2 regions of the Streptomyces sp. NPDC002467 genome follow, and region 1 is predicted to be linked to the other one. Evidence: riboswitches for the same ligand, from Rfam matches in the RefSeq annotation. Region 1 holds a riboswitch; the other holds the start of a gene.
The links. A riboswitch is a leader RNA that binds a small molecule or an ion and turns the genes downstream of it on or off. The one in region 1 is predicted to bind S-adenosylmethionine.

Region 1 (4,204 bases):
CGTCTCCGCGCCGCCGATGAAGGCCGACGCCCAGGACCAGGTGTGGAAGCCGAGCCGGTCCGCGCCGAGCATCCCCCACGTCAGCTCGGAGCGGATGTCCTGCGGCAGCATGTCCAGGTACTCCGGCGAGGCCCACGGCGTGTGCGTGAAGTGCGCGATCCGCAGGTCCGGCCGCAGCTCGCGCAACTGCCCCGGGACGAGGGCCAGGTGGTAGTCCTGGAGCAGGACGCACGCCCCCTCGGCGGCCTCCTCGGCCAGCGCGGCCGCGAAGGTGCGGTTGTAGGAGACGTAGGAAGCCCAGCGGCGGCGGAACCCGGCGTCGAAGACCGGCTCGCGCGGGACGTCGTACAGGTGGTGGTGGGTGAACCACAGCACCGAGTTCGCGATGCCGTTGTACGCGTCGTCGTAGACGGTGGGGTCGATCTCCAGCATGCGGACGCCGGGCTCCGAGACCCCCTGGCGGACGGCCTCCCTGTCCGCGTCCGACAGGGCCGCGCAGATCCACAGGGCCTCCGGCTGCTCCGCGAGGGCCGCCGAGAGCCCGGAGACGAGACCGCCCCCGCCGCGCCGGGCGCTGAGCGTGCCGTCGGCGGCGAGGGCGTAGGACAGCGGGCCACGGTTCGCCGCGACGAGTACCTGAGAAGCCATGCGGCACACCTAGCCCGGCCGGGTCCCCCTCAAACCATGCGAAACCTCACGCAGCCTCACGCCGCCTCACGCCACGCGGCGCAGCGCGTACTCCTTGACGCCCAGCATCGGCGGCCGTTCCTCGGTGTCCACCGGGTGGGTGTGCGGGACGAATCCCTCCGGGCCCCGCTCGAACTGCGTCAGCTCCGGACGTACGAGGTGTCCGCGCGAGAGCCGTACCAGGGCCGTGCGGTAGATCGCCGCGGCCATCCGGCCGAGCGCCTGCCCGTCCTGGTGGCGGTGCACGCGTACGCCCACGTCGACCTGGGCCAGCGCGTCCAGCCCGACCGTGTGCAGCGCGTCCACCAGCAGCCCCAGCTCGACGCCGTACCCGACGGGGAAGGGGAGGCGTTCCAGCAGGGAGCGCCGCACGGCGTACTCGCCGCCCAGCGGCTGCACGAAACCGGCCAGCTGCGGCCAGTGCAGGTTGAGGAGGGGGCGGGCCACCAGTTCCGTGACCCGGCCGCCCTGGCCGGGGGCGTCCCCGAGGGGGCGGTCGTACATCGCCTTGACGAACTGCACGTCCGGTTCGGTGAGGAGCGGTCCGACGATCCCGGAGACGAAGGTGGCCGAGAAGTCCCGCAGGTCGGCGTCGACGAAGCAGACGATGTCCCCGCTGGTCGCCAGCAGCGAGCGCCACAGCACCTCGCCCTTGCCCGGCAGCGCCGGGATCCGCGGCAGGATGTCGTCGCGGTGCACCACCCGGGCGCCGGCCTTGGCGGCGACCTCGGCCGTCCGGTCGCTGGAGCCCGAGTCGATGACCACCAGTTCGTCGACCAGCGGGACCGGCAGGCCCTCGATCAGCTCGCGCCGGATGACCTCCACGATCGTCCCGACCGTCGGCTCCTCGTCGAGCGCGGGCAGGACCACGCTGACCGTGGTGCCCGTCGCCCGTTTCCGGTCGAGCAGCTGGTCGAGCGGTCGGTCGGCGGCTGACCAGGAGCGGTCTGCCAGCCAGCGCTCCACCTCTTCCAGCACCCTCAGCACTCCCTGCGTTTCGGCGTTATGGTGCGATATGTGATCCATCTCGCGGTTCGGACAGCAGTCTCACCCGCCCGGACCTTCGGTTACAGTCTTGAACAACGCGAAGGACCGCCGCATGCCGGGGGTCCCCGCGAACAAACGCACCGGCGCGCCATAGAGCGCGTGTGCCGGTGCCATACCGCTCATCCAGAGGGGCAGAGGGACACGGCCCGTTGAAGCCCCGGCAACCCTCCAGTCGGTTCTCGCGATGCGATACGCATCCCGCGGGGTCCCCGGCTAGGGAAGGTGCCAATTCCGTCTCATGGCGAAGTGCGCCATGGGGAAGATGAGGAGAAAGGGCCTCGCCATCATGGCTGCACAGACTGTCGCCACCTCTGTTGACCTCGGACCCGCCAACGGTCTCTCCTGTCGCGAGTGCGGCACCCGCTTCGAGCTCGGTCCCATCTTCGCGTGCGTCGAGTGCTTCGGACCGCTGGAAGTCGCCTACGACCTTCCCACCGGTGACCCGGAGGCCCTGCGCGCCGCGATCGAGGCCGGCCCGAACAACATCTGGCGCTACGCGCCGCTGCTGCCCGTCCCCGCGGACGTGGCCTCCAAGCCCAGCCTGAACCCCGGCTTCACCAAGCTCGTCGACGCGGCCAACCTGGCCAAGGAGCTCGGCGTCACCGGCAAGCTCTACGTCAAGGACGACTCCGGCAACCCGACGCACTCCTTCAAGGACCGCGTCGTGGCCATCGCCGTCGAGGCGGCCCGCGCGTTCGGCTTCACCACGCTCTCCTGCTCCTCCACGGGCAACCTGGCCGGTGCCGTCGGCGCCGCGGCCGCCCGCGCCGGCTTCCGCTCCTGCGTGTTCATCCCGCACGACCTGGAGCAGGGCAAGGTCGTCATGGCCGGTGTCTACGGTGGCGACCTGGTCGGCATCGAGGGCAACTACGACGACGTGAACCGCTTCTGCTCCGAGCTCATCGGCGACCCGCTGGGCGAGGGCTGGGGCTTCGTCAACGTCAACCTGCGCCCGTACTACGGCGAGGGCTCCAAGACCCTGGCGTACGAGATCTGCGAGCAGCTCGGCTGGCAGCTGCCCGACCAGATCGTCATCCCGATCGCGTCCGGCTCCCAGCTGACGAAGATCGACAAGGGTCTGCAGGAGCTGATCAAGCTCGGCCTCGTCGAGGACAAGCCGTACAAGATCTTCGGTGCCCAGGCCGAGGGCTGCTCCCCGGTGTCCGCCGCCTTCAAGGCCGGCCACGACGTGGTCCGCCCGCAGAAGCCGAACACCATCGCCAAGTCCCTGGCGATCGGCAACCCGGCCGACGGCCCGTACGTCCTGGACATCGCCCGCCGCACCGGCGGTGCGGTCGAGGACGTCAACGACGAGCAGGTCGTCGAGGCCATCAAGATCCTCGCGCAGTCCGAGGGCATCTTCGCCGAGACCGCGGGCGGCGTGACCGTCGGCGTCACGAAGAAGCTCATCGAGAACGGGCTGCTCGACCCGACGCTGACCACCGTGATCCTGAACACCGGTGACGGCCTCAAGACCCTGGAGGCGGTGGCCGCCGACAGCGGCCAGACCGCCACCATCCGCCCGAGCCTGGACGCGTTCCGCGCCGCCGGCCTGGCCTGACCCTCCCCCTGCACCGGAAAGGCAGTAGCGCCATGAGCGTCAACGTCCGCATCCCCACCATCCTGCGCACCTACACCGCCGGCGCCGCCGAGGTGACGGCCGAGGGCGCGACCCTCGCCGAGGTCATCGAGTCGCTGGAGAAGAACCACCCCGGCATCGCCGCGCGCGTCCTGGACGACCAGGGCAAGCTCCGTCGCTTCGTGAACGTCTACGTGAACGACGACGACGTGCGCTTCGAGGGCGGGCTGGAGGCGGCGACGCCGGACGGCGCGGGCGTCTCGATCATCCCGGCCGTCGCGGGTGGCTGCTGACCGGCTGCGGGACCGGCTGTCCGGCGGGTTGCCGACAGGATCTCCATAAATAGAATTGCCCCCTCCGCTGAAAGCGGAGGGGGCAATTCTGCTTGATTGGGCACGGTAGAGTTGGGGAAGTCCCCTCCGCGGTTCTTGCCCGGCGCATATGAACGGGTCGCGTGAGGGTCGACATCTGGTCAATGTGCGGGTGCGGTATGGGGCTTTGGCGAGATATGTCAGGCCCGAGTTGCCCTCGAATATGCCAAATTTTCACTTCATTTCAATGTATCTGGGTGTCCAGATTTCTCGTCGGATTGACCTGTTGCAGACAGCATCCGCGCAGATACATTCAGCCTCGGTCGACGCGTTCCGACGCAAGTTCTGACCCGGTAACGCGAAGTGCGTTCCCGCGCAAGGGCCAGTAATAGGGGAGTTAGGCATGGCTCAGGGCACCGTCAAGTGGTTCAACGCGGAGAAGGGCTACGGCTTCATCGCGGTCGACGGTGGTGCGGATGTGTTCGTCCACTACAGCGCCATCCAGATGGACGGATACCGCACCCTTGAAGAGGGTCAGCGGGTCGAGTTCGAGATCTCGCAGGGCCAGAAGGGTCCGCAG
Region 2 (4,204 bases), on a different contig from region 1:
CACCCGCCGCCGTGTCGCGGTACTCCGCCCGCTCCGACGTCGCCCACGCACCCCAGCCCACGCCCACGGCCCACTCCCGGACCCTCCCCCGCTCGCGCCACCAGTCGCGGACCAGCTCGGGGGTCCAGTGGAGGTCGCCGTCGTGGTTGTAGCCGAGGAAGGCCTCCTCCGTGGCGGCCAGGTGCAGGTCCCGCACCTCCTGCGGGCCGCGGGGCTGGCGGTAGACGAACTCCTGGCCGTACCGGTCGTCGTACAGGACGAGGTCCGGCGCGTGCAGCCGCCCCGTCAGGCAGGTGTCGGTGTCCGCCCCGTAGAAGGGGCCCGGCACGCCCAGCCAGTTGCGCTGTTCCCACCGGCCCGCCCAGGGGCCGGTGACTCCGTGGGCGGTGGCGAACGCCGGGTCCGGCGCGAGGCCGGTCAGCGTGGGGATCGGATCCCAGTAGGTCACGGTCCTGGTCCTGGTCCTGGTCCTGGTCCGGCCCGCTCAGACGGCCGGGACGCAGCGGCCCTCTTCGGTGCGGTACTGCCACTTCGCACCGTCCGTGACCAGTTCCTTCACCGCGTGGACGAAACGGTCCACGTGCTCGTCGGGGGTGCCCGCGCCGAAGCTCACCCGGATGGCGTTGAGGGACCGCTCCCCCGGTGCCGCCTCCGGCGCTCCGCACTCGCCCTGGGCCTGCGGCTCGCTGCCCAGCAGGGTGCGGACCAGCGGGTGGGCGCAGAAGAGGCCGTCGCGGACGCCGATGCCGTACTCGGCCGACAGGGCCGCGGCGAAGTGAGAGCTGTTCCAGCCGTCCACGACGAAGGAGATGACGCCGACGCGCGGGGCGTCGTCCCCGAAGAGGGACAGGACGCGGACCGCCGGGACCTCGGCCAGGCCGGCGCGGACCTTGCCGATGAGTTCCTGCTCGCGGGCGACCAGCGTGTCGAAGCCGGCCTCGGTCAGGGCCCGGCAGGCGGAGGCGATGGAGTAGACGCCGATGACGTTCGGGGAGCCGGCCTCGTGGCGGGCGGCCGTGGTGTGCCACTCGACGTCGACGCCGCCGTCCTCGCGCCGGGCGACCTTGCGGGAGGCGCCGCCCCCGGCCAGGTACGGCTCGGCCTGCTGGAGCCAGTCCGCGCGGCCGGCGAGCACGCCCGAGCCGAACGGCGCGTACAGCTTGTGGCCGGAGAAGGCGACCCAGTCCACGTCGAGGTCCTGGACGGAGACGGGGTGGTGCGGGGCCAGCTGGGCGGCGTCCAGCACGATCCGCGCGCCGTGGGCGTGCGCGGCGGCGGCGAGTTCCTTCACCGGCCACAGCTCACCGGTGACGTTGGAGGCTCCGGTGACGCAGACCAGGGCGGGGCCGTAGGGCTCGCGGTCGGCCAGCGCGCGCTCCAGGGTGGCGACGGCCTCGTCCGGGGTGCGGGGGGCGTTGAGGTAGGTGACCTGCGCGTTCGTCCACGGCAGCAGCGAGGCGTGGTGCTCGGTCTCGAAGACGAAGACCTGGCAGTCGGCGGGGAGGACGGCCGCGAGCAGGTTCAGCGAGTCGGTGGTGGAGCGGGTGAAGACCACCTGGTCGGAGGGGCGGCAGTCGAGGAACTCGGCGACCGTGGCCCGGCTCTGCTCGAAGAGGTCGGTGGAGAGCTGCGAGAGGTACCCCGCACCGCGGTGGACGCTGCCGTAGTAGGGGGCGTACGCGGCGACGTCGTCCCAGACCCGCTGGAGGGCGGGGGCGCTGGCCGCGTAGTCGAGGGCCGCGTAGGTCACCTCGCCGCCGGTGACGAGCGGGACGGTGACGTCACGGCCGAGGACCGCGAGCGGCTCGGAACAGGCGGGGTCGACGGTGGCGGCGGCAGCGGCGGTGGCGGCGTTCAGGGTCGCGGACATGGCGGTATCTCCCGGCAGGCAGGGCGGAATGGCTTCGGTGTGCCCGTACGCGGGTACGGCGGCGCTGCGGCCGTCCGGGGTACGGGAGAGACCTCGGAGGAGAAGTGGGGGCGTACGCGGGTATGCGGAAACGACCCTGATCCGAGGGTTGAAGAAGGGGCGGAGTCGCCCTATCGCATTCGCTTGCTCACGGAAAACGCTCCTCGATAGACCAGGACCCCTGGTTTCGAGGGATCCGCGCTTGCCGTAGGCCTTGCTGCCTACGACCTGGTCATCACCCGGGGCACCCCGCCACGGAAGGAGGGTTGCCGGACAGCAAGCCGGGGCCTAAACGCTGTCACTCGTGACCTGATCCGCATCCTGCCACAAGATCGATCGAATGCAAGACCCCGGTCCACATGCTGGACCGGGGTCGTCGCTTTCACGCCGTTCTCGCGCAGCCCTGCTGCGGCGGACCTACCTGTTGGTGGCCGTCACCCATCGCTCCAGGGCGGCCCGCGCCGAACCCGAGTCGATCGACTCGGCCGCACGGGTGATGCCGGCCGCGATCTCCTCCTCCAGCGTGCCGGTGCCCGGGTCGAGGGCGACCAGCGCCGCCGCCGAGTTCAGCAGCACCGCGTCGCGGACCGGGCCGGTCTCGCCGGCCAGCAGCCGGCGGGCGACGTCCGCGTTGTACGAGGGGTCCGCGCCGGCCAGCGCCGAGACGTCGACCAGGTCGATACCGACGTCGCGCGGGTCGAAGGACTGCTCGGCGACCTTGCCGTCGCGGACCCACCAGACGTGCGAGGTGGCCGTGGTGGTCAGTTCGTCCAGGCCGTCGTCACCGCGGAAGACCAGCGCGGAGGAGCCCCGCTCGGCGAGCACGCCCGCCACGATCGGGGCCACCCGGGGATCGGCGACACCGGTGGCCTGGGCCCGTACGCGGGCCGGATTGGTCAGCGGGCCCAGGAAGTTAAAGGTGGTGCGGATGCCCAGTTCCTTGCGGGCGGCAGCCACGTGCCGCAGGGCCGGGTGGAACTTGACCGCGAAGCAGAAGGTGATGCCGGCTTCCTCCGCGACCTCCACGACCCGCTCCGGGGTGAGGTTGAGGTTGACGCCGAGCTTCTCCAGCACGTCCGAGGAACCGCTCGCGGAGGACGCGGCGCGGTTGCCGTGCTTGACGACCTTCGCGCCGGTTCCGGCCACCACGAGCGCGGACATCGTGGAGATGTTCACCGTCTTGGCGCCGTCGCCACCGGTGCCGACGATGTCCACCGTGCGGCCCGGCACCTCGATGAGGTTGGCGTGCGCGTACATGGCCCGTACGAGACCGTTGATCTCGTCGACCGTCTCGCCCTTGGCCCGCAGCGCGACCGCGAAGCCGGCGATCTGGGCGTCGGTGGCCTCTCCCCGCATGATCCGGTCCATGGCCCAGGCGGTGTCGTCGGCGCTCAGGTCCCGGCCGGTCAGCAGGGCGTCGAGGACGCCCGGCCAGCCGCGGGCCGCCACGCTGTCGCCGCCCGCCGGGGTCACAACGTTCATGGTCCGCTCCTGCTGCTCGTCAGAGATCCACGTCGAATGGGAAGGGCTTCAGCCTATCCAGCCCCGGGGACGGCAAAGAGCCCCGTCCAGACACTGGACGGGGCTCTCGCCGTGGCGACACCAGGACTGACCGAAATCAGTCCCTCATGCGGTCAAGCGGGGATCAGTGGTGGCCGTGGCCGGACTGGATCTCCTTGAACTCCTCCGCCGTGGGCTTCATGATCTGGTTGCCCTCGGCGTAGAGGCCCTTGCTGAGCTTCGCGCGCAGCTTCTCGCCGGCCTTCACCTTGCGCTCGACACCGTTCTCGTCGACCGTCGGGCCGATCTCGATCGGCTTGTACTGCTCGTGCGAGGTGAGCTTGTGCAGCTGGCCCTGCGGCAGCGGCTCGTGGACCTCGACGAACTCACCGTGCGGCAGACGCTTGATGATGCCGGTCTCGCGACCGTGCAGCACCTTGTCGTGGTCCCGGCGCTGGAGGCCGAGGCAGATCCGCTTGGTGACGATGAAGGCGACGACCGGGACGACGAAGAAGCCGATCCGGACGAACCACGTGATCGAGTTGATCGACAGGTGGAAGTACTGGGCGAACATGTCGTTGCCGCCGCCGATGAGGAGCACGATGTACTCCGCGATCCAGGCGACACCGAAGGCCGTACGGGTCGGGACGTTACGCGGGCGGTCCAGGATGTGGTGCTCGCGCTTGTCGCCGGTGATCCAGGACTCGATGAACGGCCAGACGGCGATCGCACCGAGCACCAGCGGGAAGAGCAGCAGCGGGATGAACACGCCCAGGACGAGCGTGTGGCCCCACA

Region 2: it holds a riboswitch for S-adenosylmethionine, as region 1 does, so the genes downstream of both, ACFYYJ_RS22410 (aminotransferase class V-fold PLP-dependent enzyme) here and thrC (threonine synthase) in region 1, are expected to answer to the same signal.

The regions. Positions count from the first base shown of each region.
Region 1 is NZ_JBIARJ010000013.1:46,339-50,542, forward strand. It holds gene ACFYYJ_RS25415 (trehalose-6-phosphate synthase) at 1-648, opposite strand, end outside; gene ACFYYJ_RS25420 (glucosyl-3-phosphoglycerate synthase) at 715-1,665, opposite strand; SAM riboswitch class I at 1,851-2,003, shown strand; gene thrC (threonine synthase) at 2,021-3,295, shown strand; gene ACFYYJ_RS25430 (MoaD/ThiS family protein) at 3,328-3,606, shown strand; gene ACFYYJ_RS25435 (cold-shock protein) at 4,028-4,204, shown strand, end outside.
Region 2 is NZ_JBIARJ010000010.1:259,531-263,734, forward strand. It holds gene ACFYYJ_RS22405 (ferredoxin) at 1-448, opposite strand, end outside; gene ACFYYJ_RS22410 (aminotransferase class V-fold PLP-dependent enzyme) at 485-1,858, opposite strand; SAM riboswitch class IV at 2,103-2,219, opposite strand; gene trpD (anthranilate phosphoribosyltransferase) at 2,327-3,391, opposite strand; gene ACFYYJ_RS22420 (cytochrome bc complex cytochrome b subunit) at 3,555-4,204, opposite strand, start outside.